DNA from 3 places in the Micromonospora haikouensis genome. Region 2 is predicted to be linked to each of the others. Evidence: riboswitches for the same ligand, from Rfam matches in the RefSeq annotation. Region 2 holds a riboswitch; each other region holds the start of a gene.

What was found. Region 2 has a riboswitch for cyclic di-AMP ahead of TK50_RS22595 (coiled-coil domain-containing protein). Riboswitches for the same ligand answer to the same signal wherever they lie in the genome.
Region 1: another riboswitch for cyclic di-AMP. It lies ahead of TK50_RS04560 (coiled-coil domain-containing protein); the one in region 2 lies ahead of TK50_RS22595 (coiled-coil domain-containing protein).
Region 3: another riboswitch for cyclic di-AMP. It lies ahead of TK50_RS11695 (C39 family peptidase); the one in region 2 lies ahead of TK50_RS22595 (coiled-coil domain-containing protein).

What each region holds. Positions count from the first base shown of each region.
Region 1 is NZ_JXSX01000001.1:995,748-1,005,544, reverse strand. It holds gene TK50_RS04595 (hypothetical protein) at 1-790, opposite strand, end outside; gene TK50_RS04590 (heavy-metal-associated domain-containing protein) at 822-1,031, opposite strand; gene TK50_RS04585 (metal-sensitive transcriptional regulator) at 1,180-1,482, shown strand; gene TK50_RS04580 (DUF305 domain-containing protein) at 1,688-2,344, opposite strand; gene TK50_RS04575 (hypothetical protein) at 2,429-3,094, opposite strand; gene TK50_RS04570 (heavy metal translocating P-type ATPase) at 3,251-5,272, opposite strand; gene TK50_RS04565 (YibE/F family protein) at 5,627-7,066, shown strand; cyclic di-AMP (ydaO/yuaA leader) riboswitch at 7,233-7,363, shown strand; gene TK50_RS04560 (coiled-coil domain-containing protein) at 7,368-8,393, shown strand; gene TK50_RS04555 (carbonic anhydrase) at 8,511-9,221, opposite strand; gene TK50_RS04550 (helix-turn-helix transcriptional regulator) at 9,415-9,797, shown strand, end outside.
Region 2 is NZ_JXSX01000003.1:211,346-221,142, forward strand. It holds gene TK50_RS22575 (cellulose binding domain-containing protein) at 1-1,567, shown strand, start outside; gene TK50_RS22580 (hypothetical protein) at 1,706-2,113, opposite strand; gene TK50_RS34205 (hypothetical protein) at 2,272-2,415, opposite strand; gene TK50_RS22585 (STAS domain-containing protein) at 2,756-3,118, shown strand; gene TK50_RS22590 (SRPBCC family protein) at 3,196-3,645, shown strand; gene TK50_RS22595 (coiled-coil domain-containing protein) at 3,695-4,765, opposite strand; cyclic di-AMP (ydaO/yuaA leader) riboswitch at 4,770-4,899, opposite strand; gene TK50_RS22600 (cation diffusion facilitator family transporter) at 5,053-5,967, opposite strand; gene TK50_RS22605 (HelD family protein) at 6,074-8,191, opposite strand; gene TK50_RS22610 (alpha/beta fold hydrolase) at 8,396-9,319, opposite strand; gene TK50_RS22615 (hypothetical protein) at 9,579-9,797, opposite strand, start outside.
Region 3 is NZ_JXSX01000001.1:2,822,216-2,832,012, reverse strand. It holds gene lhgO (L-2-hydroxyglutarate oxidase) at 1-981, shown strand, start outside; gene TK50_RS11720 (TetR/AcrR family transcriptional regulator) at 1,024-1,659, opposite strand; gene TK50_RS11715 (ABC transporter permease) at 1,885-2,781, shown strand; gene TK50_RS11710 (ABC transporter ATP-binding protein) at 2,774-3,592, shown strand; gene TK50_RS11705 (bifunctional cytidylyltransferase/SDR family oxidoreductase) at 3,737-5,236, shown strand; gene TK50_RS11700 (CDP-glycerol glycerophosphotransferase family protein) at 5,279-6,979, shown strand; gene TK50_RS11695 (C39 family peptidase) at 7,127-7,999, opposite strand; cyclic di-AMP (ydaO/yuaA leader) riboswitch at 8,216-8,358, opposite strand; gene TK50_RS11690 (hypothetical protein) at 8,817-9,584, opposite strand; gene TK50_RS11685 (hypothetical protein) at 9,731-9,797, opposite strand, start outside.

The DNA of each region.
Region 1 (9,797 bases), on a different contig from region 2:
GGAACTCGGCGGAGAACGTGACCGCCGGCCCGGCCAGGGTCGCCCCGTCGCCTGGCGCGCCCTCCGGGTGCACGTGCAGGTACGCCAGGTCGCCCTGCCGCAGGGCCACCAGGTGCCCGTACGCGCCGAGGTAGGGCTGGAGGTCGGTGACCGGCGTGCCGTCCCGGCTGACGGTCAGGGTGAGCCGGCTGGCCCGGCCGGGCTGGGCCGTGCCGGCCAGGGTGACGGTGTAGCCGTCGACGGTCGTGGCGGCGGCGGGCGGTGGCAGCGGCCGGGCGTCGAGCGCGCCGGGGACGGTGACGTCGACGCCGAGGGTCAACGCCGGCCCGCCGGCCGGGGTGAAGTCGGCGAACGCCCGCCAGACGCCGGGGCCGGCGAGCGGGGACGCCACCCGCCAGGTGCCGTCCGGCCCCGCCTCGGGGTGGACGTGCCGGAAGCCGGAGAGGTCCCGCCGGGCGACGATCAGGTGCATCCGCTTGTCGTGCGCGACCTCGTAGCGGGTGACCGGCCGCCCGTCGGGGCCGGTGATCCGGAAGGCGAACTCGCCGGCCGGTGCGGCCAGCGGGGCGAGGGTGTAGCCCCGGTCGGAGACGAGCAGCCCGCCGGGCAGGTGGGCGGCCGGCGCGTCCCCGGCGTCGGCGTGGGTGGTGCCGTGGGCGGGGTCGTCGGCGTCGTGGCGGGTGTCGGCGGCCGGGGCGACGGGGCCGACCACCTGGCCGACCCCGTACGCCGCGCCGAACACCGCCGCCAGGCCGAGGGCGAAGCCGCTCAGCTTCGTCGCCGTGTTCATCGTGTGCCTCGGTTTCTCCGCAGGGGCGGCGTCACGCGTCGACGAGGGTGTATCCGGCCTCGTCGACGGCGGCGCGCACGGTTTCGGTGTCCAGCGGGTTGTCGCTGGTGACGGTGACCCGGCCGCCCTCCAGGTCCACCTTGACGTTGGTGACGCCGTCGATCGCGCCGACCTCGGTGACGACCGAGCCGGCGCAGTGCCCGCAGCTCATCCCCCGCACCTCGTACGTCGTGCTGACCATCGCTCTCTCCTTCCGCTGCACCTCACGTTACCCCCGGGGGGTAAACGCGAGGCGGACCACCGTCTCAGGAACGCCAGGAATACCGGGTGGGGGTATCCGACGCAGGGAACCGTACCATACCCCCGAGGGGTATGCTAATCTCGGTCGCATGACCGGACCCATGCCCGCCCCGACCCGGGGGTACACCGCCAGCAAGGACCAGTTGCTCGCGCGGCTCCGCCGCGTGGAGGGTCAGGTCCGCGGCATCGAGAAGATGGTCGACGAGGACCGCTACTGCATCGACGTGCTCACCCAGATCTCCGCGATCCAGGCGGCCCTGGACAAGGTCGCCCTCGGCCTGCTCGACGGGCACGCTCGGCACTGCCTGCACGAGGGCGCCGTCGAGGGCCGGGCCGACGAGATGGCCACCGAGATGATGGCCGCCGTCGGCCGCCTCATGAAACGCGGCTGACGCCCGCCCGGCCCACTGACGCCGCCCGCGCGGGGCGACTCGCGCCTGTCGGCTCGCGACTCGCCCCGCGCCGCTCGCGGCTCGCCCCGCGCGCCGACAGGCGCTTGATCGACTTCATGTCGGCGACATGGGGGCATCCCGAGCTGCGGACACCCCCACCTCGCCGGCATGACGCGTGGCGCGGCCCCGCCGTCCGATCCGGCCGTCAGAGCCGGCCGACGATCTTCCTCATCTGGTCGATCTCGCCCTGCTGGCTGGTGGCGATCTGCTGGGCCAGCGCCTTGGCCTCGGGGTTCGCCCCCGCGGCCAACTCCTCCCTCGCCATGGTGATCGCGCCCTCGTGGTGGGCGATCATCATGGTCAGGAACTGCCGGTCGAAGCCGACGCCGCGCGCGCCGGCCAGCTTCGTCATGTCCGCCTCGGACATCATCCCCGGCATCTCGTGGCCCATCTCCGGCATGCCGTGCCCGTGCCCCGGGGCAGGCGACGGGACCGGCCGGCCCCACCCCGTCAGCCAGCCGGTCATGGTGGCGATCTCCGGTGCCTGGGCGGCCTTGATCGCGGCGGCGAGCCGCTTGACCTCCGGGTCCGCGGCGCGGGTCTCGGCCAGCTCGGCCATCTCCACGGCCTGCCGGTGGTGCGGGATCATCATCTGGGCGAACATCACGTCGGCGTCGCCGAACGCGGCCGGCCCGCGCGTCGGAGTCCCGGCGGCGCTGGCACCGGCAGCGGTGGTGCCGGCGGCCGGCTGGTCGTGGCTGGGCGAGCCGTGGTCGGCGGAGCCGCAGGCGGCCAGGCCGAGGACGGCGGTCAGGGCCACGCCGGCAAGGGCGGCGCGGCGCGCGGTCGTACGAGTGGTCATGGCGAATCCTTCGGTCTCGGTCACGTACGAGGGCAGGACGGAGACACGGGTCACCGGCAGAGCCGGGCACCGCGCCGGGGCGTCCTACGTACGCGACACCGAGACCTCGGCCAGCCGAAGGCCGAGCGGGCGGGATGGCGGGGCGCGCGGCCCGGCGGACACGCCACCGGCCTGCCAGCCGGGCGGGCCGGGTGCCCGGGCACGGGTCAGCAGGAGCACGGCGACGAGCAGGGCCACCCCGAGCGCGCCGAGCACCGCCAGGCAGACGCTCCAACCGGACGGCCCGTCGGCGCGACCACCGTCCGGCAGCAGCCGGGCGGGCGCACACCCACCAGCCGGACAGCCGGCGCGGCCACCCAGGGTGACGGCGGCGACCATGCCGCCGACGGGGACGGCCATTCCACCGGCGAACGCCCAGAGCGCATCCGCGCCGCCGGCAAGCACCACGGGGACAGCGGGCGCCACGGAGCCGCCCATGCCGCCGGCAAGCGCCACGGGACCGCCCGTGCCGCCGACGAGTGCCACGGGACCGCCCGTGCCGTCGGCGAGCGCCACGGGGACAGCCGCGCCGTCGGCGAGCGTCGCTGGGGCCGGGTGGCCGTCGCGCGGTGTTGCCCCGTCGTGGCCGGCGTGGGTGCCGCCGGAGTGTGCGCCGTGGCCGAGGGTGTGCATGGCGGCGAGGCCGATCAGGGTGCAGAGCAGCAGCGCGAGGCGACCCCACCGCCCGCCCGTCACCGCCGTCGTCCCCACACCACCACGCTAGAGCCTCGCCCGGGGTCGACTCACCTCGCCTCGCGGATGCGGGCGCGGAATGTGACCCGGCACCGCAGGCGCGGAATGTGACCCGGCACCGCGGGCGCGGAATGTGACCCGGCACCGCGAGCCGGGCCGCGGCCCCGACCGCGATCAGCCGGGGGTGAGGCGGACCCGGCGGAGCAGTTGGGCGTTCAGCGCCACCACAATCGTGGACGCCGACATCAGGATCGCCCCGACCGCCGGGCTCAGCGCCACCCCCGCCCAGGCCAGCACCCCGGCGGCCAGCGGCAGGGCCACCACGTTGTAGCCGGCCGCCCAGGCCAGGTTCTGCACCATCTTGCGGTAGGACGCCCGGGAGAGCCGGGCCACCGCCGCCACCCCGCGCGGGTCGGACGAGGCGAGCACCACCCCGGCGGACTCGATCGCCACGTCCGTGCCGGCCCCGATGGCGATGCCCACGTCGGCGCGGGCCAGCGCCGGGGCGTCGTTGACCCCGTCGCCGACCATCGCCACCGTCAGCCCACGTCGTTGCAGCTCGGTGACCTTCCCGTCCTTGTCGGCCGGCAGCACCTCCGCGAAGACCTCGTCCACACCGGCACGGAAGCCGAGGTCGGCGGCGACCGCGTCCGCCACCGCCCGGGCGTCCCCGGTGATCATCGCGATGGTCCGGATGCCCTGGGCACGCAGCTCGGCGATCGCCTCGCGGGCCTCGGGGCGTACTTCGTCGGCGAGGGCGAGCGCGCCGAGCACCGTGCCGGGAAGGCGGACCAGGTGCAGCACGGCGGCCCCTCGCCCCGCCCAGTCGGCGGCGGCCTGCTCCAGCTCGGTGGGGAGGCCCACGCCCAGCTCGCGCAGCAGGGCCGGCCCGCCCACGGCGTACTCCGTGCCGTCGATCGTGGCCCGCACCCCACGGCCCGGCAGGGCGCGGAAGCCGGTGGCCGGTGCGGGGCCGCCGCGCTGTTCGGCGGCGGCGACGATCGCGCGGGCCAGCGGGTGCTCGCTGTCCGCCTCGACGCCGGCGGCCAGCCGCAGCAGCTCGTCCTCGCCGGTGCCCGCGACGGCCGCGACGCCGGTCACGGCGTGCTCGCCCCGGGTGAGGGTGCCGGTCTTGTCGAACAGCACCGCGTCGACGGTGCGCATCCGCTCCAGCGCGAGACGGTTCTTCACCAGGATGCCGGAGCGCGCCGCCACCGCCGTAGACAGCGCGATGACCAGCGGGATCGCGAGCCCCAGCGCGTGCGGGCAGGCGATGACCAGCACCGTGACGGTCCGCACGACGGCCTCGTCGGTGTCGCCGAGGAGGGACCAGACCACGACCGTCACCACGGCGGTGGCGGTGGCGACGTAGAACAGCCAGGCCGCGAAGCGGTCCGCGAGCACCTGGGCCCGGCCGCTGGAGCGCTGGGCCTCGGCGACCATGCGCTGGATGCCGGCGAGGGTGGTCTCCTCGCCGGTGGCCTGCACCTCGACCCGGAGCGCGGAGTCCGTGGCCACCGTGCCCGCCACCACCCGGTCGCCGACCGACCGGGCGACCGGGCGGGACTCGCCCGTGATCATGGATTCGTCCAGCTCGGCGGCTCCGTCGACGACCCGGCCGTCGGCCGGCACCCGACCGCCGGGCCGGACCAGCAGCACGTCGCCGACGTGCAGCGCGGCCACGGGGACCCGCTCGGTGCCGCCGTCGGGCCCGACCCGCTCCGCGTCGTCGGGCAGCAGCGCGGCCAGCGCCGCGAGGGCGCCCCGGGCCTGGCCGATCGCCTTCATCTCCTGCCAGTGCCCGAGCAGCATGATGGTGACCAGCGCCGCCAGCTCCCACCAGAAGTCCAGGTCGAACGCGCCGGCGCTGGTGGCCAGCGACGCGGCGTACGCCACGCTGATCGCCATCGCGATGAGCAGCATCATCCCGGGTGCCCGGTCGCGCAGCTCCCGGACCGCGCCGACCAGGAACGGCCACCCGCCCCACCAGAAGACGGCCGAGCCGAGCACCGGGCCGACCAGGGCCCGGCCGGGAAACTCCAGCGAGTAGCCGAACCAGTCCATCACCATGTGGCTGGTGACGACGATCGGCAGGGTCAGCGCGAGGCAGACCCAGAACCGGCGGCGGAACATCTCCGGGTCGTGCCCGGCGTGCTTGTCGTGCCCGCCGTGTCCGGCGTGCTCGTCGTGGGCCATGTCTCCAACATGCCCTGCCGGCCGTCGAATCGGCAGGATGTCGGCCAGATGGCGGTATCAGGGCGGCCGGAACACCGCCATGTCGCCGACATGGTGTCGGCCGACCTGCGTTCGCAGGTGAGGGTGGCTACGATTCCGGGCGATGGGACGTGGGATCCCGCTCCGGGCGGTCCGCAGGGCGGAGACCGGGCCGCCGGTGGGGCGGGGCTTCGGGCGACCCGCGGGACGGGCAGGTCCTCCGGCGGCCGGCCCGGTGCGGTCGTCCGGGCAGCCGGCCCGGATCGATCGCCCGCGACGCTGAACCGTCCGGGCCGCCGAGCCGTATCCCGCGCTGACACCGTTTGGAGATCGTCGATGGGCGCCGACCACAACCGACCCGCTCCGCCCACCCCACCGGGGGTGCGGCGGGTCCTCGTCGCGACCGTGGTGCCCCTCTTCGTGCTCACCGTGATCGCGGCGGTCGTCCTGTGGCCCCGCGACGGCGGTCCCGAGGTCGACGGCGGTTCGCCGGTGCCCCGCTATCACGGCACGGTGACCCGGGTGGTCACCGAGGAGTGCCCGCCGCAGCCGGAGACGCCGGAGGGCGGCGGGCCGGGCGTCGCGGACGGCCCGTGCGGCACGGTGACCGTCCGGGTGGAGCAGGGGCCCGACGCCGGGCAGCAGGTCGAGACGCCGATCCCGACCGGCCCCGGCGCGCCCACCGTAGCCGTCGACGACCGGATCGTGCTGGTGAAGCTGACCGACCCGGCCGACCCGGCGGCGAGCACCTACAACATCGCCGAGCACCAGCGCGGCGCCCCGCTGATCTGGCTGGCGGTGGTGTTCGCGCTGGCGATCGTCGCGTTCGGCCGCTGGCGGGGGGTGGCCGCCCTGGCCGGGCTCGCCGCCACCTTCGCCATCCTGCTGACCTTCGTGCTGCCCGGCATCGGCGCGGGCGGGTCGCCGCTGCCGATCGCCGTCGTCGGCTCCGCGTTGATCATGTTCGTGGTGTTGTACCTCACCCACGGGGTCACCGCGCAGACGTCGGTGGCCGTCCTCGGCACCCTGGGCAGCCTGGTGCTCACCGGCCTGCTGGGCACCCTGGCCACGGCGGCCACCCACCTCACCGGGTACGGCAGCGAGGACGCCACCACCCTGTCGATGTTCCGGGGCGACGTGGACCTGCACGGCCTGCTCCTGGCCGGCATCATCATCGGTTCGCTCGGGGTGCTCGACGACGTCACCGTGACCCAGGCGGCCACGGTCACCGAGCTGGCGCACGCCAACCCGGGGCTGTCCCGGTTGCAGCTCTACCGGGCGGCCACCCGCGTCGGCCGGGCGCACATCGCCTCCACGGTCAACACGATCGTGCTGGCGTACGCGGGCGCGTCGCTGCCGCTGCTGCTCCTGCTCACCGCCGACTCCCGCCCCGTGACCGAGATCCTGACCAGCGAGTTCCTCGCCCAGGAGATCGTCCGCAGCGCGGTCGCCACGCTGGGCCTGATCGCCGCCGTGCCGCTCACCACCGGGCTGGCCGCCGTGGTCACCGCAGCGGGGCGCACGGCGGCGGGACACACGGCTGAGGGGCACACCGCTGAGGGGCACACCGCCGCGTCCCGGCCCGGCCCGGCGGACGGCGGGGACGTGCCGGCGGCGCGTACCCCCGGGGGCGGGCGGCGGACCGCGGACCGCAATCTCGCGCTGGAGGCGCTCGGCGGCGGCCGGGCGGCCGAGGGGTTCCCCGACGACCACGCCCCCACCCACCCCCCGGCCGGACGGCCGCACCGAGAAGGAGGCACGGACACCGCATGGTGACACTTCACAGCGTGACCGGTGGCGGCATCCGCCCTGAGAAGCGCATCACTGATTACCGATGGCGATTACGAAATGACGCTTTTAGTCGGCATCCGGACGTAGCTCCCCGCATGGGCTCTCGGGTAACCTCGCTGCCGGTCACCGCCGAAGGCGCGAAGCGGCGCCTGCGGTGCCGCCGCCCAATCGCCGCAAGGCGAGCCGGGGAACCAGGTGCCCGGGGTGAATCCGCGCGAGCGGTAGGGGCCGCTTCCGCCCCGAACCCGTCAGCTAACCCGGTCGGCGGTCGATGGAAGGGAACATTGTGACGGCACCCCTGCACCGCTGGTTGACACCCGTGGTGGCCGTGCTCGCTGCCCTGGCGGTCGTCGCCGGGCCGGCCGCCCCGGCGCTCGCCCTGCCCGCCGCCGCCCCCCAACCCTCGGGGCACGAGGAGGACGACGAGCCCCAGCTCATCACCGACGTCATCGAGGCGACGAACCGGGACTACGCCCAGGCGAAGTCGAAGCTCGAGAAGTCCAAGAAGCGCCAGGCCCAGCTCGCCGACGAGGTGCGCAAGGCCCAGGAGGAGCTGGACGCGCTCGCGCCGCAGGTCGGCGAGATGGCCGCGCAGTCGTACCGGACCGGCCGGGTCGGCGCGATGGCGATGCTGCTGGAGAGCAACACACCGGACTCGTTCGTCAAGCGCGCCTCGGCCCTCGACGAGCTGAACATGGTCAACGCCAACAAGCTGGCCGAGGTCAGCGCGGCGAAGAACCGCGCCGAGCAGGCCAAGCTCGCGCTCGACGCCGAGGTGCGCGAGCAGCAGAAGCAGGCGTCGGTCATGGCGAAGAAGAAGTTCGACGCCGAGAAGGCACTCGCCCTGGTCGGCGGCAAGGGCTTCACCGGCGGCCTGGTCAACGCCACCTCCCCGGTCGCGAGGATCGGGCCGGGCCGGACGTCGGACGGCGACTGGCGGCCCGAGTCGTGCAGCGAGAACGACCCCACCACCTCCGGCTGCATCACGCCCCGCACCCTGCACGCCTACAAGGAGACCAAGCGGGCCGGCTTCAACCGGTTCGTGGGCTGCTACCGGCCGGGCGGGCCGTGGGAACACCCCAAGGGCCGGGCCTGCGACTGGTCGCTCCAGAACAGCGGGTTCTCCCCCTGGCACAACAACGACACCCGGATGTACGGCAACAACCTCGCCGCGTTCCTCATCCGCAACGCCGACCGGCTCGGCATCTACTACGTCATCTGGAACCGGCAGATCTGGTTCCCGGCGACCGGCTGGAAGTCCTACAGCGGGCCGTCCAACCACACGGACCACGTGCACATGTCGCTGCTCTGACGCGGCGCGCCGCGCACGACGAGAGGGGCCGTCCCGCTGTGGGGGCGGCCCCTCTCGTCGTGTCTCGGGCGGCGGTGCGCGTCAGGGCCGGGGTGAGCGCCGGGCGGCGGGGGTGCGTCAGGCGGCGGCGCGGGCCGGGGTGGCGTCCGCCGCCATGGCGGCCGGCACGGCGGCCACCGTCCGCACCCCGCCGGCACTGAGCCGGTACGACATCCCGACGACCGCGCAGCGGCCCGCGTCGACCTCGGCGGCCAGCACGGGCGACCGGTCGAGCATCGCCTCGACCGTGCACGCGATGTGGATGTCGATGATCTCGTCGATGCCCTCGACGCCCCGCTCGGCGGCCCGGTGCAGGCTGGGCACCACGGCGTCCACCACGGCCCGCAGGTTGCCGGCGGGCTCGCTGCCGGTGCCGGCCGCCGCCTTGGCCGCCTGCACCGCCCCGCAGGAGTCGTGGCCGAGCACCACCACCAGGGGGGTGCCCAGCACGGTCACGGCGTACTCGACGCTGCCCAGCACCTCGGGGCCGACGGTGTGCCCGGCGGTGCGGACCACGAAGAGGTCCCCCAGGCCACGGTCGAAGATGATCTCGGCGGCGAGGCGGGAGTCGGAGCAGCCGACGATCACCGCGAACGGGTGCTGCCCGTCGGCGACGGCCGCCCGGTGGTCGGCGTCCTGGTTGGGGTGGCGCGGCGTTCCGCTGACGAAGCGGTGGTTGCCGGCGTGCAGCTCGGCGAGGGCCCGGGCCGGGGTGCAGGCAGCGCCCGGCTCGCCCGGTCGCCCGACGGACGAGAGGGGGTCTAGCTGCCCGGAGCCCGCCTGAGCCATCGACATGCTGGAATGCTCCATGCCCCATCACCTCGTCATTCACGCGCACGACCAGTTCCCCCACGGTCACACGCAGCGAAAGGCACGTCAAGCGTTACGTGATACACATTTCCTGCTTTGGGAAGGGGTTGCGCAGGCCCGCGCTCCGGCCCGCGTCGGCCCAGGGGCGTGGGCGTCGTCGCCGAGCCCTAACATGTCCGACATGGCGACGACAGCAGGCGGGAACGGGAACACCCGGAACTGGACGTTCCTCACCAACCACGGCCACGTCCTGCTCGCCATCGCCCGCAACCCGACCGCCAGGCTGCGCGACGTCGCGGACGAGGTGGGCGTGACCGAGCGCGCGGCGCAGGCGATCGTGGCCGACCTGGAGGCCGGCGGCTACCTGCGGCGGACCCGGGTCGGCCGGCGCAACGAATACACGGTCAACCCCAGCGGCCACTTCCGCCACCCGGCCGAGGCGGACCGCCAGGTCGGCGACCTCCTCGCCCTCTTCACCACCGACCAGCCCGAACGGGACGCCCCGGACCAGACCGGACGGAGCGCCCCGGGTGGGCACGCCCCGGACCGGGCCGA
Region 2 (9,797 bases):
CACGAACCCGGCCCCGCCGGAGGAGACGCCGAAGCTGGGCTGGATGAACGAGTCGGTCGAGATCGACCCGCACGACTCCAACCGCTTCATGTACGGCACCGGCGCGACCATCTACGGCAGCACCGACCTGACCAAGTGGGACACCGGCGGCCAGCTCACCATCAAGCCGATGGTCAAGGGCCTGGAGGAGACCGCCGTGCTCGACCTGATCAGCCCGCCCACCGGGGCCCCGCTGGTCAGCGCGCTCGGCGACCTCGGCGGCTTCCGGCACACCGACCTCGACGCGGTGCCGGCGAAGATCTTCAGCCAGCCGGTCTTCACCAGCACCACCAGCATCGACTACGCCGAGACCAATCCGGCCGTGATGGTGCGGGCCGGCAACTTCACCGACGCCGACCGCCCCAACGACAGCCACGTCGCGTTCTCCACCGACGGCGGGGCCAACTGGTTCCAGGGCAGCGAGCCGGGCGGGATCAACAACGGCGGCACCGTCGCCGCGTCCGCCGACGGCAGCCAGTTCGTCTGGTCGCCCGGCGACGCCGGCCAGCAGGTCGTCCGCTCGGTCGGCTTCGGCAACTCGTGGACCGCGGCGACCGGGATCCCGGCCAACGCCGTCGTCGAGTCCGACCGGGTCAACAAGAACAAGTTCTACGGCTTCTCCGGCGGCAAGTTCTACGTCAGCACCAACGGCGGGGCGAGCTTCACCGCGTCGGCGGCCACCGGGCTGCCGAGCACCGGGAACGTCAAGTTCAAGGCGCTGCCCGGCAAGGAGGGCGAGATCTGGCTGGCCGGCGAGGGCGGGCTGTGGCGCTCGACCGACTCGGGGACCACCTTCGCCAAGCAGGCCGGCGTGTCGTCGGCGGTGAACGTGGGCTTCGGCAAGGCGGCCCCCGGGCAGACGTACCCGGCGCTGTTCGTCTTCGGCACCGTCGACGGGCAGGCCGGCCTGTTCCGGTCGGACAACACCGGCGCGGCCTGGGTCCGGATCAACGACGACAAGCACCAGTACGGCAACGCGGGCGAGGCCCTGACCGGTGACCCGCGCGTCTACGGGCGGGCCTACCTGGGCACCAACGGGCGGGGCATCATCGTCGCCGACCGGCTCGGCGGCGCCACGACCCCGCCGGCCACGACGCCCCCGGCGACCACCCCGCCGGCGACCACGCCGCCCGCGACGACGCCGCCGGCCACCACGCCTCCGGCGACCACGCCCCCGGCCACGACGCCGCCGGCCACCCCGACGGGTACGCCCGTGCCGGCCGGGGCCTGCTCGGCGACGTACAAGGTGACCACCTCCTGGTCCGGCGGCTTCCAGGGCGAGGTGACCGTGAAGAACAACAGCGGCTCGGCGAAGAGCTCCTGGAGCGTGGTCTGGAACTTCCCCGGCGGCCAGCAGATCACCCAGCTCTGGGGCGGCACCTACACCCAGACCGGCGCGCAGGTCGTGGTGCGGGACGCGGGCTGGAACGGGACGCTGCCCGTCGGCGGCAGCACCACCTTCGGCTTCGTGGCCAGCGGGACCGGAGCCAACTCGACCCCGGCGATCCTGACCTGCACGGCCAACTGACCGCACACTGACCGCCCCGCGCGGTCCCGAAACGCCGGGCCGGCCTCCCCGCACGGAGGCCGGCCCGGTTCGCGTCTCGAAGGGCCGGCGACGGCCGGCCGGGGATGCTCAGCCCTCCAGGGCCCAGCCGCCCAGGGCTCAGCCGTCCAGGCCGACCGGGGAGTTGGGTCGGTCGACGTCGACGAACTCGATCTCCTCGACGTCGCGCTCGCCCCGCCGCCCGGCGGCCCGCGCCGCCGAACCGGCGGCCCAGCCGATCGCCGCGCCGGCCAGGGCGGCCCCGATCAGCAGCGCCCAGGGCAGGGCGGGCCGGCGACCGGCGAGCGCGTCGAAGGCCAGCACCGCCCGGCGGCGCGCCTCGTCGGCCGCGGAGCCGACCAGGTCACCCGCCTCGTCGGCGAGGCCCGAGCCGCTGCGCCGGGCGGAGCGGGCGGTGTCGCGAACGCTGTCCCCGGCCGAGACGACGGCGGAGGCCAGGTGCTGCCACGCCTGGTCCGCGATCCGCTCGGGCTTGCTGCGGCGCTCCAGCAGGTTGGTTCCGAACATCGTGCTACCTCCTCGGGTGCCGAAGCTTGCGGCCACTTCGGACTGCGGCGTGGGTCCGGTGGGCGGTCGCCCGGGCGTTGCCCCGGCGCGGTCCGCCCACCGGGGCAGTGCCCCACCCGGCGCCGCCGCAAACCCCCCGGCGCGCGCCGGCCGTGCCCTCAGCGTACGGACACCACCGCCGCGCCCCGGGCGAAGTCGTCGTCGTCATCGTCATCGTCGTCCCCGGCGCCGCCGAAGCCGCAGGCCAGCATGAGTGCGAGCAGCGCGCCGACGCCGGCCAGGCCGGCCAGTCTCCGGATCATGGGTGGTCCCTTCCGAGCTACGGGTGTGGACGTCGCCGATGCTAGGCGGGGCGGGCAACGGTGGCGGGTCCCGCCCGTGGCGGCCGGGTGGGCACACGCCCGGGGTGCGGGGTGCGCGCAAAGGTCGGAGGGGACCGCTACCCTGGGTCGGCGACACCGGCCCCCGGGCTGGTCGTCCGGCAAACAGGATCTGAAAAGTCCGGATAAGGGCAACGTGTTTTGCCCTGATCCACGAATTGCTCATCCCGAGGGGTGGCGACCGAGGCCATCGGAGGAATACTCTCGGTCGCGGCCCGCGTACTGATGAGGCGCCCGTCAACGGGCGAGTGGAGGTGCTCGCGTGAGCCTGTCGATCGTGAAGTCGGTTCTTTCCGGTGGTGTCATCGAGATCGCCCCGCGCGGTGAGATCGACGTCGACACCGCGTACGAGGTGCGTGAAGCCATCGCCGAGGTGCTCACCAAGGGGCGGCCCGCCCGCATCGAGCTGAACATGCGTCTCGTCACCTTCATCGACTCGGTCGGCATCAGCGCGATGGTGGCCGGCTTCCAGACCGCCGAGGTCAGCGGGGTGAAGCTGGTCGTCACCGAGCCGAGCCGCTTCGTGCACCGGCAGCTCTGGGTGACCGGCCTGCTCGGGCTCTTCGGTGCCCCGGAGCCCTACCTCGCGGGCACGGCCACCCCCGAGGTGCTGCCGGGCGCCTGACGCGGCTGCCGGCGCTGGTCCACGTGCCGGGGCCTCCGACCCTTCCCCCACGCCCCCGGGTGGGGGACGATCGACGGATGCCCCGGCGCGACAGCTTCCAGTACTCGGTCCAGGCCCGCTGCTCGCGGGCGGAGGCGGTGGCGCTGCTCAGCGATCCCGCCCGGCAGACCGAGCTGCATCCGTTGATCACGCGGGTGCGCCGGCTGTCGCCCCGACCGGGCGCACTGGCCAGCTACGCGATCACCGACCAGCTCGCCGCCGGGCCGGTGCGCTTCGGCGTGACGTACCAGGCGGACGTGCTGGTGGTGACCGACGACGAGATCGTCACGGTGGCCCGGCAGCGGCCGGCCACGACGGTGCGTAACCACACGCGGCTGCGCGACGAGCCGGACGGCCTCGTCCGCGTCGATGTGGAGATCACCCTGGTCGCACCGACGCCGCTGTTCGCGTACGCCTTCCGGCAGGCCCGCTCGGCGCACCTCGGGCTGGCCCGCCGGCTCGGCGAGGTGCTCGGCCGGGCGGCGTAGCGCCCCGGCGACCGTCCCGTCGGGGGAGGGCCGCCGGGGCGGTCGCGGGTCAGATCACCGACAGGTGCACGTGGTTGGTGTGGTCGCTGGACGGGTCCCCGTTTCCGCCGCTGTACGCCTTCCAGCCGCTGCTGGGCAGCCAGATCTGCTTGAACCAGATCACGTACAGCACGGCGAGCCGGTCGGCGTTGCGCACGAAGTACGCGGCCAGGTTGTTGCCGTAGGTGCGGTCCCCGCCGCTGGCCACGCCGCCGAAGCCGCCCTTCTGCGCGGCGAAGTCGCAGGCCCGGCCCTTCGGGTGCTCGCCTGAGCCGCCGGGCCGGTAGCAGGAGACGTACCGGGTGAAGCCGGCGGCCTTGGCCTGGTTGAGCGCGTGCAGGGTGCGCGGGGTGATGCAGCCGTTGGCGGGGGTGGGGTCGTTGACGCTGCACGACTCCGCCGGCCAGGAGCCGTCGGAGTTGCGCTTCGCGGGGGTGGCGTTCGCGCTGGAGGTGCCGCCTGGGCTGGACCCGCCGCCGCTGCTGCTGGCCTTGTTGTTGGCCACGGTGAGGGCCCGCTCGGCCTGCTCCTTGCGCTTGCCCATCAGCGCGACCTGCTTGCGCTGCTCGCGGATCTCGCCGTCGAGGGCCTGCCGGGTCTTCGTCGCCTCGTCCCGGGTGGTCAGCAGCTCGCGCAGCGCCCGGTCCTCGTTCGCGGCGATCGTGTCGAGCGCGGCGGCCCGGTCCAGGAACCCCTCGGGGGAGCTGCTGTCGAGCAGCACCGAGGCGGCGGTGAGCCGGCCCTTCTTGTACGCCACCCCGGCGATCTCGCCGACCTTGGCGCCGCGGGTGACCAGCTCGGCCTCGACCGTCTTGAGCTGGCCGCCGAGCTGCTGCTGCCGCTTCACCGACCGGTCGAGGGCGGTCTTGGCCTCCAGGTAGCCCTTGCTCGCCGCCTCGAGCTGGGCGCGCAGGGCGGGCGTGCCGCCCTCCTCGTCGTCGCCGGGTGCGGCGAGCAGGCCGACGGGCGGCGCGGCCCCGGCCGGCGTCACCGGCGCGACCCCGAGGCCGACGGCGAGCGTCAGCACCAGCGCCGCCGCCACCCGGGCGGCGAGCCTTCCTACAGGTGCCACTACTGGCATATGCGTGTCCTTCCGTCAGCCGCCGACCGGGTTAGCTGACGGGTTCGGGACGGAAGATCCCTACCGCTGGAGCGGATGCACCCCACAAACATGGTTCCCCGGCTCGCCCGCAGGCGATTAGGCGGCGGCCACCACAGGCGCCGGAGGGCGCCGCCCGGCGATGGCCGGGGCCGAGCCTACCGGTGCGCGTGGGACCAGCGCTGCTTCCGTGACGGAGGGTACGCGGATGAAACCTGTCAAGTCAGTCATTCGGCCACGAATGTCGCGAAAATTGATGAGCCTCGGTCTCACCAGCCGGCCGGCCCGCAGCCGTCGCGGGCGGCTCCCGGCTCGACCTGCAGGGTGGCGTGCTCGATGTGGAAGTCCTCGTGCAGGGCGGTGCGGGCGGCGGTCAGCACCGCGCCGACCTCCGCGCCGGGCGCCATGGTCAGGTGGGCCGAGGCGACCTCCATGCCGGAGGTCAGCGTCCAGACGTGCAGGTCGTGCACCTCGACCACGCCGGGCACGGCGGCCAGCCGGTCGTGCACGGCGGTCACCTGGAGGTGCTCCGGCGCGGCCTGCACCAGGATGCGCACCGCGGCCCGCCCGAGCCGCCAGGTGCGGGGCAGGATGAACACGCCGATCGCGACGGCCACCGCCGGGTCCGCCCACCACCAGCCGGTGGCCATGATCAGCGCCGCCGCGCCGATCACGCCGACCGACCCGAGCAGGTCGCCCAGCACCTCCAGGTACGCCCCGCGCAGGTTGATGCTCTCCTTCGCCCCGCTGCGCAGCAGGGCGAACGCGGCGACGTTGGCGAGCAGGCCCAGCACCGCCACCACGAGCATCGGGCCGGTGGTGACCTCGGGCGGGTCGCCGAAGCGGCGGACGGCCTCGACGAGGACGTAGACGGCGACGCCGCTGAGCAGCAGGGCGTTGCCGAGCGCGGCGAGCACCTCCAGCCGGTAGAGCCCGAACGTGCGCTGCGGGTCGGCGGTGGCCCGGCGGGTGGCGGTGATCGCGGCGAGCGCCATGCCGATGCCGAGCACGTCGGTGAACATGTGCCCGGCGTCGGAGAGCAGCGCCAGCGAGCCGGTGCCGAGCGCGGTCACCGCCTCGACGATCATCAGCGCGGCGAGCAGCGCGAACGCCGCCCAGAGTCGACCCGAGTGGCGGTCCGCCGCGTTCGCCGCCCCGTGGTGGTGGTCATGACCTGCGCCCACGCCCACACCCTCCGTCCGTGATCCCCGCCCGGCCCAATCTATGCTCACATCGCAATATGTGCAAGTGATCGACAGCGGTCCGGCCGGGGAACGGCCGGGCGCCGGATCAGCCCGTGGGTTCGACGGTGACGAGGCGCTGGGTCGCCCGGGACAGCGCCACGTACAGCGTCCGCACGCCCGACCCCGGGTCGGCCCGGATCTCGCCCGGGGCGACCAGCACCACCCCGTCGTACTCCATGCCCTTGGCCTGGAGGCTGGTCACCACCTGCAGGCGCGGCGCCGCCCGGCCCGCCAGCCAGCCCGCCACCTCGTCGCGGCGCGGCACCGGCGTGATCACCCCGACCGTGCCCTCCACCTCGCCGAGCAGGTCGCCGACCGCCGCGACGGTCGCCGCCGCCAGTTCGGCCGCCGGCACGGTCAGCTCGACCGGGGCCACGCCGGTGGACCGCACCGCGCGGGGCAGCGCCAGGTCCGGGTAGAGCCGGCGGATCTCCGCCTCCGCCACCGCGAAGATCTCCGCCGAGTTGCGGTAGTTGGTGGTCAGCTCGAACTGGTGCCGCCGGCGGCGGCCCAGCGCCGCGTCCCGGGCCCGGGTCAGCTCCTCCGGGTCCCCCGTCCACGCGGTCTGCGCCGGGTCGCCCACCACCGTCCAGGACGCCAACCGGCCACGCCGGCCGATCATCCGCCACTGCATCGGCGACACGTCCTGCGCCTCGTCGACCACCACGTGCGCGAAGTCGCGGTAGTCCTCGGGCCGCTCCCGGGCCGCCTCCCGCGCCGCGCGCTGCCGGTCGGCATGCGTGCTCAGCTCGCGTACGCCCCCGGCGAGCTGGAACGGGTCGCGCCTCGCCCGCTTCGGCTGCAGCGGCTTGCCCAGCAGCGCGTCCAGCTCGTCGAGCAGGGCGACGTCGGCGATCGTGAGCCCCTCGACGTCCAGCGCCCGGTACGCCTCGACGAGCAGGCCGACCTCCGCCCGGGACAGCACCCCGGCGGCGTACCGCCGCAGCCGGTCGGGGCGGGCCAGCCAGCCCAGCACGTGCCGGGGGTGCAGCCGCGGCCACCACGCCTTGAGGAACTCGCGGAACTCGGGCCGCTCGGCGATCTCGTCCTCGAACGCGCGCTGCTCCGGCAGCCGGCCGATGCCCAGCCGCCGGGCCTGCGCCCACAGCGCCGCGAACACCCCGTCGAAGCCCGCCCGGCGCGACTCGTTGCGGCGGGCACCCCGGCCCAGCGCCCGGTCCCGGATGCCGTCGAGCTCTCGGCGGTCGAGCCGCAGCAGCTCACCCCGGTAGAGCAGGCGCAACTCGCCAGGCCCGCCCGGCACCGCGTCCCGCACCGCCCGCTCCAGCACCCGGCGCATCCGCAGGGAACCCTTCACCGCCGCCACCTCCGGCGGGTCGGTGCGCGTCGCGCCCATCCCCGGGAACATCGACCCCAGCGAGCGCAACGTCGCCGTCTCCTCGCCCAGCGACGGCAGCACCGAGGCGATGTACTCCACGAACACCGCCGACGGGCCCACCACCAGGATGCCGCCGCCCGCGTAGCGGCTGCGGTCGGAATAGAGCAGGTACGCCGCCCGGTGCAGGGCCACCGCCGTCTTGCCCGTGCCCGGCCCGCCCGAGACGATCGTGACCCCGGAGGCGGGGGAGCGGATCGCCTCGTCCTGCTCGCGCTGGATGGTGGCCACGATGTCCCGCATCCCCCGGCCCGTGGCCCGGGACAGGGTCGCCAGCAGCCCGCCGTCGCCCACCACCGCCATGTCCGGCGGTGCCGCCGCCGGATCCAGCAGGTCGTCCTCGATCCGGGTCACCCGCTCCGCCGACGAGGAGATCGTGCGCCGCCGCACCACGCCCAGCGGCTGGGCGGGCGTCGCCTGGTAGAAGGCGGCGGCGGCCGGGGCCCGCCAGTCCACGACCAGGGTCTCGGCGTCCTCGCCGCGCACCCCGAGCCGCCCCACGTGCAGCACCTGCCCCTCGCGCAGGTCCAGCCGGCCGAAGACCAGCCCCTCGTGCTCGGCGTCGAGCACGTGCCGGCGCTGGGCGGCGTGGAAGACCATCGCGTCCCGCTCGACGAGCGCCCCGAAGTTGCCCACCCGGGCCAGGCGGTAGCCGTCCTTCTCGGCCTGCGCGGCAAAGTGGCGCAGCTCGGCGAGGCGGGCGTACACCCGGTCGAGGTGCCGCTGCTCGGCGGCGATCTCCTGCTCCAGGGTCGTGCGGTCGGTCAACGTACGGGCTCCTCGCAGACGGCGGCGTCGGCCGCGCCAGGGGCGCGGCGGCGCGCCGGGGTGACCGGGTGAGGGTACGGCCAGCAGCCGACGGCTTCGCGGGGCCATGCCGCCGCCGCGATCCACCCCACGTCCCGGGCGGCCGGCGCGGGTCCCCCGGTCGGCGCCGCCGCGGCCCCGGTCAGGCCCCGTCGGGGCCCCCGGTCAGCGCGGCGCGGACGCCTCCGGCGCGCCCGCCAGCACCCGGCCCAGCACCCCGGCCAGGGCCGCGTTCACCTGCTCGGGCCGCTCCATCATCAGCATGTGCCCGGCGCCCGGGCAGACCGTCAGCTCCGTCGCCGGCAGGGCCGCCGCGATCGACTCGGCGCACGGCGGCGGGGTGAGCCGGTCCCGGTCGCCGACCAGCGCCGCCGCCGGCAGGTGGGCCAGCGCCGCGAGGGTGTCCAGCCGGTGCTGGGCCCCGATCGACGCCCGGAACCCGCCGATCGAGCGCAGCGTGGCCCGGGCCACCGCCGAGGTGACCAGCCGGATGTCGGTCGGGTCGCAGCGGTCGCCGAAGAGCATCCAGCGGATGCTGGGCCGCAGGGCGCGCAGCAGCGCCCGGGGCGGACGCCACGCGCCGCAGCGGGCCAGCACCCCCGCGCCCGTGGTCTCGGCCAGCCGGATCAGCCGGGCGATGCGGGGGGAGAGGCCGTACACGGTGTGGGTGTGCCCCTCGGCGGTGGTCGAGACGAACACCAGCCCCGCCGTGCGGGCGGCGAAGTGGCCGGGGTGCCGGTGCGCGTACTCCATGATCGTCATGCCGCCCATCGAGTGCCCGACCAGCACCACCGGCCCGGCGGGCGCGACGGCGTCGAGCACGGCGGCCAGGTCGTCGCCGAGCTGGGCCAGGGTGGCGGTGCGCAGCGCCATGCAGCCGGACCGGCCGTGCCCCCGGGCGTCGTACGTGACCACCCGGACCCGGTCGCCGAACCGCTCGCGCAGCTCGGCGAGCTGCCGGTGCCAGCTGCGCCCGTCCAGCGTCCAGCCGTGCAGCAGGACGGCGGTGACGTCGGCGTCGGCCGGCCCGGACGTCTCGACGTGCAGGCGCACGTCGTCCGTGAGCCGCACCTCCACGTGTTCCGGCATCGCCGCCTCCCCTCGGGCCGCCACGGAAACTTCACCGCCGGGTGACCCGGCGGTAACACCGGCTACCCGCCATGACACCACGCCAACCCTGTGCAAGGAAGGGCCCCTTCTTGACGCCTGGGGTGAAGAAGGGTCCCCTGCTCACCTTCGACGGCCCGGAGCGGGGGCGGGGCGCAGACGGCGAACCGCCCGCCGGGTGGCCCGGCGGGCGGTTCGAGGTGGCGCAGGTGAAGCGGTCGAGCAGGTGTCGCGGGCGGGCTCAGCCGCCGAAGACACCGGCCTCGGCGAGGCGCTTCTCGGTGGCGTCCCAGCCGTGGTCGGGGTGGGCGGCCGCGAGGCTGTTCAGCTCGGCCCGGATCTTGGCGGCGTGGCCGGCGGCGGCCAGCGTCCGGATCTCCTCGACGAAGGCGTCGGAGTCGGTGCGCAGGTGCGCGGTCTTGCCGTTGGTCAGGTTCCGCACGTAGGCGTGCTTGCCGCC
Region 3 (9,797 bases), on a different contig from region 2:
ATGGTCGAGTTCTGCGCGGCGCACGGGCTGCCGTACGAGGTCTGCGGCAAGCTGATCGTCGCCACCGACGCGGCGGAGCTGCCCCGGCTGCGGGCGTTGCACGAGCGGGCCGAGGCCAACGGCCTGCCGGTGCGGCTGATCGGGGCGGCCGAGGCCGCCGAGCACGAGCCGCACGTGGCGGCCGTCGCCGCGCTGCACGTGGCCTCGACGGGCATCGTCGACTACGGCGCGGTCTGCCGGAAGCTGGCGGAGCTGCTCGCCGCCGCCGGGGCGGACCTGCGCACCCGCGCCGAGGTGACGGGGGTGACCGACCGGCCGGGGGGCGTGGTGGTCACCACCACGGCCGGCGAGGTGGTCGCGGACGTGCTGATCAACTGCGCGGGGCTGCACGCCGACCGGGTCGCCCGGCTGGCGGGGGTGCCGACGCCGGTGCGGATCGTGCCGTTCCGGGGCGAGTACTACGAGCTGACCCCGCAGCGGCGCGGCCTGGTGCGGGGGCTGATCTACCCGGTGCCGGACCCGCAGTTCCCGTTCCTCGGGGTGCACCTGACGAAGATGATCGACGGCAGCGTGCACGCCGGCCCGAACGCGGTGCTGGCCACCGCGCGGGAGGGCTACTCGTGGGGGCGGTTCAGCCCGCGCGACGTGTGGGACGAGCTGACGTACCGGGGGCTGTGGGCGCTGGGCCGGCGGCATTTCCGGTACGGGCTGACCGAGGTGGCCCGGTCGCTGTCGAAGGCGAGGTTCGCGGCGAGCCTGGCCCGGCTGGTGCCGGAGCTGACGCCGGCCGACATCGTCCGGGCCGGCGCGGGGGTACGCGCGCAGGCGATCCTGCCCGACGGCGGCCTGGTCGACGACTTCCTGATCGTCGAGGCGGACCGGCAGGTGCACGTGCTGAACGCACCCTCCCCCGCCGCGACCAGCTCGCTGGAGATCGCCCGGCACATCGTGTCCCGGCTACCGGTGGACACCGCCCGCTGAGGCGATCAGTCGGGCGGGCGCGGCGGGCCCGGACGGGGCGGCTCAGGCGGGGGCGGCGTCGCGCTGCCGGGGCACGGCGCCGGCCGCGCCGAGGCCGGTGGCGACGGCCTCCACCAGCGCGTCGAGGTACGCCTCGGTCGGCATCGTGCGGGTGATCGCCAGCCGCCAGTACAGCGGCCCGACGATCAGGTCCACGGCGGCGCCGGGGTCGGTGTCGGCGGCCAGTTCGCCACGGGCGACGGCGCGGGCGACGAGCGACCCGCCGACCTCCTGCTGCTGGGCCCGTAGCGCCGCCTGGAGGGTGGCGTCGATCTCGGGGTTGCGGGCGGCCTCGGCCAGCAGGTCGGGCACGATCTGCGCGGCCAGGGGGTGGCTCAGGGCGTGCGCGACCACCCGCAGCAGCAGGCCGAGGTCGCCGCGCAGGCTGCCGGTGTCCAGGCTCGGCAGCTTGCTGCCGGCGGCGGCGCCGACGACCTCGACGACCAGCTCCAGCTTGGAACTCCAGCGCCGGTAGATCGCGGTCTTGCTGACCCCGGCCCGGCGGGCGACGGCCTCGATGGAGAGCCGGCCGTAGCCGACGGCGGCCAGCTCCTGCATCAGCGCGCGGCGGATGGCCGTGGTGATCTCGCCCCGCAGCACCGCCGCGCCGGCCGGCGCGCGCCTCTTCTCGGTGGTCACGGCAGACTCTTCTCGCGCGTCACGGCAGACCCTCCTCGGCTGTCACGTGGGACAATGTACCGCAACGACGCTACGGTTGCGTCCCGACGTGGTTATGGACTACCTTCCACGCAGCGACGAGGCGGCGCTCCCACGCACCGGCCACCGGCGAACCCGTCGTCGCACCCACCCCGTTGGTACAACAGACGCACCCCGCTGGCACGACAAGATCGGAGCGCCCATCCCATGGCCAACACCGCGCTGGCCGACCCCGACGCAGGCCTGACCCAGGCGCAACTGGCCGCCCGGTACGGGCTGCGGGTCGCCGGCGAGCGGCCGTCCCTGGCGGAGTACACCCGCCGCCTGTGGGCGTACCGGCACTTCATCGCCGCGTACTCGAACGCCAAGCTGGTCGCCTCGTTCAGCAACGCCCGGCTCGGGCAGCTCTGGCAGGTGCTCACCCCGCTGACGAACGCGGCGGTCTACTACCTGATCTTCGGCCTGGTGCTGAAGCAGAACAGCATCCCGAACTTCATCGCGTACCTGACCGCCGGGTTGTTCATCTTCAACTTCACCCAGACCGCGGTGCAGAACGGCACCCAGTCGATCACCGGCAACCTGGGGCTGATCCGGGCGCTGCACTTCCCCCGGGCCTGCCTGCCGCTCGCCGTCATGCTCACCCAGTTCCAGCAGCTGATGGCCTCGCTGGTCGTGCTGATGGGCATCGTGCTGGTCACCGGCGAGCCGCTCACCGTCGAGTGGCTGCTGCTCGTGCCGGTCGTGCTGCTCCAGGCGCTGTTCAACGCCGGGCTCACCATGGCCGTGGCCCGGATGGGCTCGAAGGTCGCCGACCTCAAGCAGGTGATGCCGTTCCTGGTGCGCACCTGGATGTACGGCTCCGGCGTGCTCTACAACGTCGCGCTGTTCGAGGAGAACCTGCCGGGCTGGGCGACCCGGATCGTCGAGGCGAACCCGATGCTGGTCTACATCGAGCTGGCCCGGCACGCGCTGCTGGAGGGGGCGCCGCTGCTCAACTCCTCCATGGTCCAGGCGTGGACGTACGCGGTGGCCTGGGCGGTCGTGATGGGCGTGGGTGGTTTCATCTACTTCTGGCGGGGCGAACAGGAGTACGGCCGTGGCTGAGCACATCGAGGCGTCCAACGACGTCACCGTGACGCTGCCGAGGATCGTCGAGCGCATCCCGACCGTGGTGGTCGACGACGCGCACGTGATCTACCGGGTGCACAAGGGCGCCGCCGGCGGCACCAGCCCGGTGGCCGCGCTGAAGCGGATCATGTCCCGCACGTCCGCGCCGAACATCCGGGAGGTGCACGCGGTCAAGGGGGTCAGCTTCACCGCGTACCGGGGCGAGGCGATCGGGCTGATCGGCAGCAACGGCTCCGGCAAGTCCACCCTGCTGCGGGCCATCGCCGGGCTGCTGCCGGTCAACCGGGGTGCCGTCTACACGCAGGGGCAGCCGTCGCTGCTCGGCGTCAACGCCGCCCTGCTCAACGACCTGCCCGGTGAGCGCAACGTCACCCTCGGCTGCCTCGCCATGGGCATGCAGCCGGCCGACGTGGCCCGGCTCGCCCCGGAGATCATCGAGTTCTCCGGGATCAACGAGCGCGGCGACTTCGCCTCGCTGCCGATGCGGACGTACTCCTCCGGCATGGCCGCCCGGCTGCGCTTCTCCATCGCGGCGGCGAAGAAGCACGACGTGCTGCTGATCGACGAGGCCCTCGCCACCGGCGACAAGGGCTTCCGCAAGCGCAGCGAGCAGCGGGTGCGGGAGCTGCGGGAGGGCGCGGGAACGGTGTTCCTGGTCAGCCACCAGCTCTCCTCGGTGCGGGACACCTGCGAACGGACGATCTGGCTGGAATCGGGCGTGCTGCGGATGGACGGCCCGACCGACGAGGTGCTGCGCGCGTACGAGGACTTCTCCAACAAGAAGTAAGGTTGCGGCATCCGTACGGTGTCGTGCGGGTGTCTTCCCCACCGCGTCGTCCCTGGGGGGCGGCGCGGTGGTTGCGTTATGGTTCACCCGGCCGCCGTGCGGCCGTCACCCCCTGTTCGCAAACCGTGAGAGTGAGGATCGGCAATGACGCAGGACCACACCACTGGCCCGGACGCCACACCGGAGACCCCGGCGCCGTGGCGGCCCTCGCGGACGGTGGCGGTGGTGCTGGCGGGCGGGACCGGGACCCGGCTCGGCCTCGGCATCCCCAAGCAGCTGCTGAAGATCGCCGGCAAGCCGATCATCGAGCACACCCTGGCGGTCTTCGAGGCGGCCCCCGAGATCGACGAGATCATCGTGCTGATGGCCGACGGGCACGTCCCCGACGCCCAGCAGATCGTCGACAAGGCCGGCTTCCGCAAGGTCAGCAAGGTCATCGCCGGCGGTGACACGCGCAACGCCACCACCCGCATCGCGCTGGACGCGGTCGGCGAGGGCGACGTCAACATCCTCTTCCACGACGCGGTGCGCCCGCTGCTCAGCGGCCGGATCGTGCGGGAGTGCGTCAACGCGCTCTGGACGTACTCGGCGGTCGACGTGGCGATCCCGTCGGCCGACACGATCATCCAGGTCGACGACAACGACTGCATCACCGACATCCCGGTGCGCTCCACGCTGCGCCGGGGGCAGACCCCGCAGGCGTTCCGGTCCGGCACGATCCGCGAGGCGTACCGGATCGCCGCCGGCGACCCCGACTTCGCCGCCACCGACGACTGCGGCGTCGTGCTGCGCTACCTGCCGGGCACCCCGATCAAGGTGATCGACGGCTCGGACGAGAACATCAAGGTCACCCACCCGGTCGACGTGCACCTGGCGGACAAGCTGTTCCAGCTCGCCGCCGCGCAGGCCCCCCGGCTGACCGACCGGGGCTACACCGAGGAGCTGACCGGCCGCACGATCGTCGTGTTCGGGGGCAGCTACGGCATCGGCCACGAGCTGACCGAGCTGGCCCGCCGCCACGGCGCGCAGGTCTTCCCGTTCAGCCGCTCCACCACCGGCACCCACGTCGAGCGCGCCGAGGACGTCGAGGCCGCGCTGAAGACCGCCTTCGAGGCCACCGGCCGGATCGACCACGTGGTCGTCACCGCCGGCATCCTGGAAAAGGGCGAGCTGGCCGAGATGGACCAGGAGACGATGGACCGGGTCCTGCACGTCAACTTCGTCGGCCCGGTCACCATCGCCCGGCAGTCGCTGCCGTACCTGCAGCAGACCAAGGGCCAGCTGCTGCTCTACACGTCCAGCTCGTACACCCGGGGCCGGGCCCGCTACGCGCTCTACTCGGCCACCAAGGCCGCCCTGGTCAACCTCACCCAGGCGCTGTCCGACGAGTGGGCCGAGTTCGGCGTACGGGTCAACTGCATCAACCCGGAGCGCACCGCCACGCCGATGCGCACCAAGGCGTTCGGCGAGGAGCCGGAGCACACCCTGCTGGCCGCCGAGACCGTCGCCCAGTCGTCGCTGGACGTGCTGATCTCCGAGCTGACCGGGCAGGTCATCGACGTACGCCGGGCGCCGGGCGAGCTGCCCGCCGCGGGCGTGCCCGCCCAGGCCAGCCGGGCGTCCGCCCCGGCCACGGCCGGCTGACGGGTCGACGGCCACCGCGACGGGCGAAGGAAGCGAAGCGACATGCGTGGTGACCTGGTCAGGAAGCTGGCCGCCCGGGTGGCGGCCACCGGCCTGGCGGTGCTGGCGTTCCTCACCCTCGCCCTGACCGGGGCGACGGGCTGGGGCCTGGCGCTCGCGGTGGCGGCCCTCGCCGCCGCCGGCTGGGAGCGCCGGGTCCGCCCGGCCGCCGACAGCACCGCCGAGGCGGTGCTGCTCGCCGCCGGCATCCTCGTCGGGTACGCGCGACGGCTCGACGCCGGCTTCGACCCGGCGCTGGCGGCGACGGCCCTGGTGCTGCTGGGGCTGGTGCTGCTGGTGGGGCCGCTGCGGCAGGCCGGCGACCTGGAGATCCGGGCGGCGAACCTGCCCGTGCGGTCGTGGACCCCGTTGATCGCGGCCCGGCTGGGCGACGCCCTGCTGGTGCTGCTCGCCGTGGTGGCGCTGGCCGCCGCCCTGGTGCTGCCGGCCTGGGTCGCCCTGCTGGTGGCCCTCGCCGTCGGCGCGGGGGCCGGGGCGGTCGCGGCCGACCTGGCGAAGCGACGGTTCCGGCCCGGGGCGGGTGGCTCGGCGGTGGCCCGAGCGCTGCGGGCGCACCGGCCGGAGTTCCTGCTGCACTTCTCCGCCCCGCCCGGGTCGGAATACCAGGTCACCATGTGGCTGCCGTACCTGGAGCGGATCGGCCGGCCGTTCTTCGTGATGGTGCGGGAGCCGGAGTTCCTCGCCCCGATCGCCGCGGCCACCAGCGCCCCGGTGGTCTACTGCCCGACGCTGAAGGCGATGGACGAGGCGCTGGTGCCGAGCCTGAAGGTGGCGTTCTACGTCAACCACGGGGCGAAGAACAGCCACTGCATCCGGTTCTCGCAGCTCACCCACGTGCAGATCCACCACGGCGACAGCGACAAGGCACCGAGCGCCAACCCGGTCACGGCGCTGTTCGACCGCAACTTCGTGGCCGGGCGGGCGGCGATCGACCGGTACGCCCGCGCCGGGGTGGACATCCCGGCGGAGAAGTTCGTCGTGGTCGGCCGCCCCCAGGTCGAGTCGATCGAGGTACGCCGCGCGCCGGCCACCGGCCTGGCGAACCCGACGGTGCTCTACACCCCGACCTGGACGGGGCACCACGCCGACGCGAACTACTGCTCGCTGCCGGTGGGCGAGACGATCGTGCGGGGCCTGCTGGCCCGGGGCGCGACGGTGATCCTGCGCGCCCACCCGTACACGGGGCAGAACCCGGCGTCGGCGCGGCAGCTCGCCCGGCTCACGGAGCTGCTGGCGGCGGACCGGGCCCGCACCGGGCGGCAGCACGTCTTCGGCGCGGCGGCCAGCCGGGAGCTGTCCCTGGTCGACTGCGTCAACCGCTCCGACGCGCTCGTCTCGGACGTCTCCGGCGTCATCTCCGACTACCTCTACTCCGGCAAGCCGTACGCGGTGACGGACATGGTCGGCGACGGCGACCGGTTCGTCGAGCGGTTCCCGCTGGCCGGCTCGGGTTACGTGCTGCGGAGCGACGCGGGCAACCTCGACGAGGTGCTCGGCCTGCTGCTGGACACCGACCCGAAGGCGGCGGCCCGCTGGGGCACCCGGGCCCACTACCTGGGCGACTTCCCGGCCGAGTCGTACGCCGAGGCGTTCCTTTCGGCGGCCCGCCGGGAGCTGGAGCCGGGCTGGAACCCGCCGGCCCCGCGCGCCGCCGACGCGATGACCCACTCCCCCACCGCCTGATCGTCCCGCCTCCGATTCTTGGACAGTTGCTGTTCGCCTTGAACCGCAACTGTCCAAGGATCGAGGCCGCCCCCGCCTACCCGGAGACGGCACCGGCCCCGGCTCTCTGCGGAGGAGAGCCGGGGCCGGTGGGGGGGGAGGGTGATGTCAGGCCGAGTAGCCCCGCGTCGCCGCCCAGTGGGCCAGCGCGGCGGTGCTGATCCAGTACGCCGGGACGGCCGGGTCCGCCGAGTCGGCGATCCGCACGGTGCGCCCGGAGTCGCGGTAGCCCACGACGGCGATGTAGTGGCCGCCGGGGAACGAGTGCCAGCCGCCGTCGACGTCGGTGGCGTCGCCGGCGATGTTGACCACGACGCCGCGACCGGCGCTGACCGCCTTCACCACGTCGGCCCGGAGCCGCTCCGTCTCCGCCGGGGTGGCGGCGCCGCCGGGGATCAGCCGGGTCCGGTACGGCTCGCCCTTGACCATCTCGTTGAGCACACGGGTGGTGTCGTAGGCCGAGTTGGTGCCCATCTCCGTGGTGCCGAGGCGCGCGGCCAGGTCGTCCTGGGTGCCGTCGACACCGGTGGCGGAGAGCGCGTTGCGCACCGCAGCCGGGCCGCAGTAGTAGTAGGTGCTCTGGGCCTCGTAGTCGTAGTCGAGGACCTTGGACGACGGCGGCTTCGGGGCCGCGGGCTTCGCCGTGGTCTTCTTCGGCGTCGCCGAGGCCGTCAGGTCGGGGTTCGGGGCCGCCGAGGTGGCGCTCGGCGACGGCGCGGCGCTGCTCGGGGCAGCGAGCGGCGCGGCGATCCGGGCCTGGGCGCGGCTGGCCGCGCCGTCGAGGCGGGGTGCCACCTCGGCCACGGCGGCGTTGGTGGTCCGCTGCGGGGCGGGGGCGTCGTCGTCGACGGCGGCGAGCAGCGCGCCGGTGCCGGAGGCCAGCAGCAGCGCCGCGGCGGAGCCGGCGACGACCTGGTACGGGCGTTCCGTGGCGAGTCGCCGCAGGTGCCGCTTGAGCTGATCGTTCACGTGTTCCTCCACGGGACGGGGCGGAAGCGGAGGCACCCGGGCGCGCGTCGGCGCACGGCGGCGGACGGTGTCCGCGGCCGGTGGGGTCCGCTTTCTGGGGCGCCCGCTCAGGCGGGCGTACGCAGGGGTGCGACGGTCAGTGCGCCGGCTCGGCGGCGGCGGACACGGGCACCGGGCTCCGTGGTGGAGGAACAACCCGGGGGGTGGGGTCGTGCTGCACGAGGATGGAACTCCTTCCGATACCGCCTACCGGGTTAGCTGACGGATTCGGGCGGGAAGATCGCCCTACCGCAGGCCGTGGCCCGCGGATTCACCCCGGACGTGCAATGGGTCCCCGGTTCGTGATCTTCACGATTGAGCGGGTCGGCGCGGCGTCGCCTCTTGCGATCGGGTACCGCACCAGACGGGCCGACACTACTGGCCGACGGAAGTCCTGCCAACCCCCCGCCACCTGCTTAAACGTCCGCTGACCGACCCATTTACGGGGCATTCGGAGACTGACGCGACTCAATGGGACTGCCGACCCATCCGACGCCAGCGGACCCGCAACGGGACGACGCGCCGCGAATCTCGGCGATTACCGCCCCCGATCAAACCGAATGGCCCCGCCTGCCCGATCCCACCCCACCATGACCCGCCTCACACCCCCGCCCTGCCCCCGCCCTGCCCCCGCCCTGCCCCCGCCTCGGTGATCAAGAGAAAAGCGTCAGAGTTGATCTCCACGATGACGCAAACCTCTTGATCACGGCGGTCACCGCAGTGACCACGGTCACGACGGTCACGGCGGTCACGGCGGTCACGGCGGTCACCACCACCGCGGTTTCCGCGGTTACCGTGCCGGGGCGGGGCGGGGTGGGCGCCAGCCGGTGATCCCGAGGACCCTGCCGGAGGCCGTGGCGCTGGTCGCCGGCGCGTGGGCGGGCCGGGCGCGCTCGGCGGCGGCGTACGCCTCGGCGGCCAGCGCCCGGGCGGCCTCGGCCGCCAGTTCGGCGTCGCCCCACGCGGCCCGCTCGCGTGCGGCGGCGGCACGGTAGCGGGCCAGCCTGCCGTCCCGGACGGCCCGGGCCAGGACGACCTCCTGCTCCACCGGGTGCAGCCGGGGGTCCCAGCCGCCCCGGCGGGCGAAGACGTCGCAGAGCTGCCCGATGGACAACTCGCCCCGCAGGTGGGCCGCCGTGGCGGCGTGGTGCAGCCAGCGCTCCCGGGCCGCGTACTCGGCGGGGGTACGCGGGGTGTGCGGCGTCGGCAGCGCGCCCGCGTCGCGGAAGCGTCGGGCGGCGGTCTCCGCCTCGTCGTACGCCTGCCAGGCCCGCTCGGCGGCGTCCTGGGCGGCCGTCCAGGCGGCCCGTCGGCGGCGGGCGTTCTGCGCCGCCCCGGCGGCGGCCACCGCCACCTCCTCGGCGTACCGGCGCAGGTCTGCGGCGGCCGGGGCGGGCGGGGCGGCGGGCCGGACCGGGGGCTCGACGGCGGGCGGGCGGTCCCGCTCGGGGCGGGCGACCAGCACGGCGAGCACGGTGAGCGCCAGCACGAGCAGCACGGACCAGATGGCGGCGGCCAGCGGCACCTCGGTCAGGAACTGGTAGAGAACGATGTCCATGGTCGGCACCTCGCGGGCAGGGGAGGCGGAAAGGGATCCGGGCCGCCGCCGGGCGGGACGCCTACGGCGTACGGGCCCGGCGGCTGGGGCGGCGGTGGGTGAGGGTCGTCGGCGACGGTGGTGGCGGGCGCGGCCCGCCGCGTGGCTCAGGCGGCCGGCGGCGCGCGGGGGCCGACGGCGGCGGGGACGAGCCCGGTCGGCACCCGCTGCGGG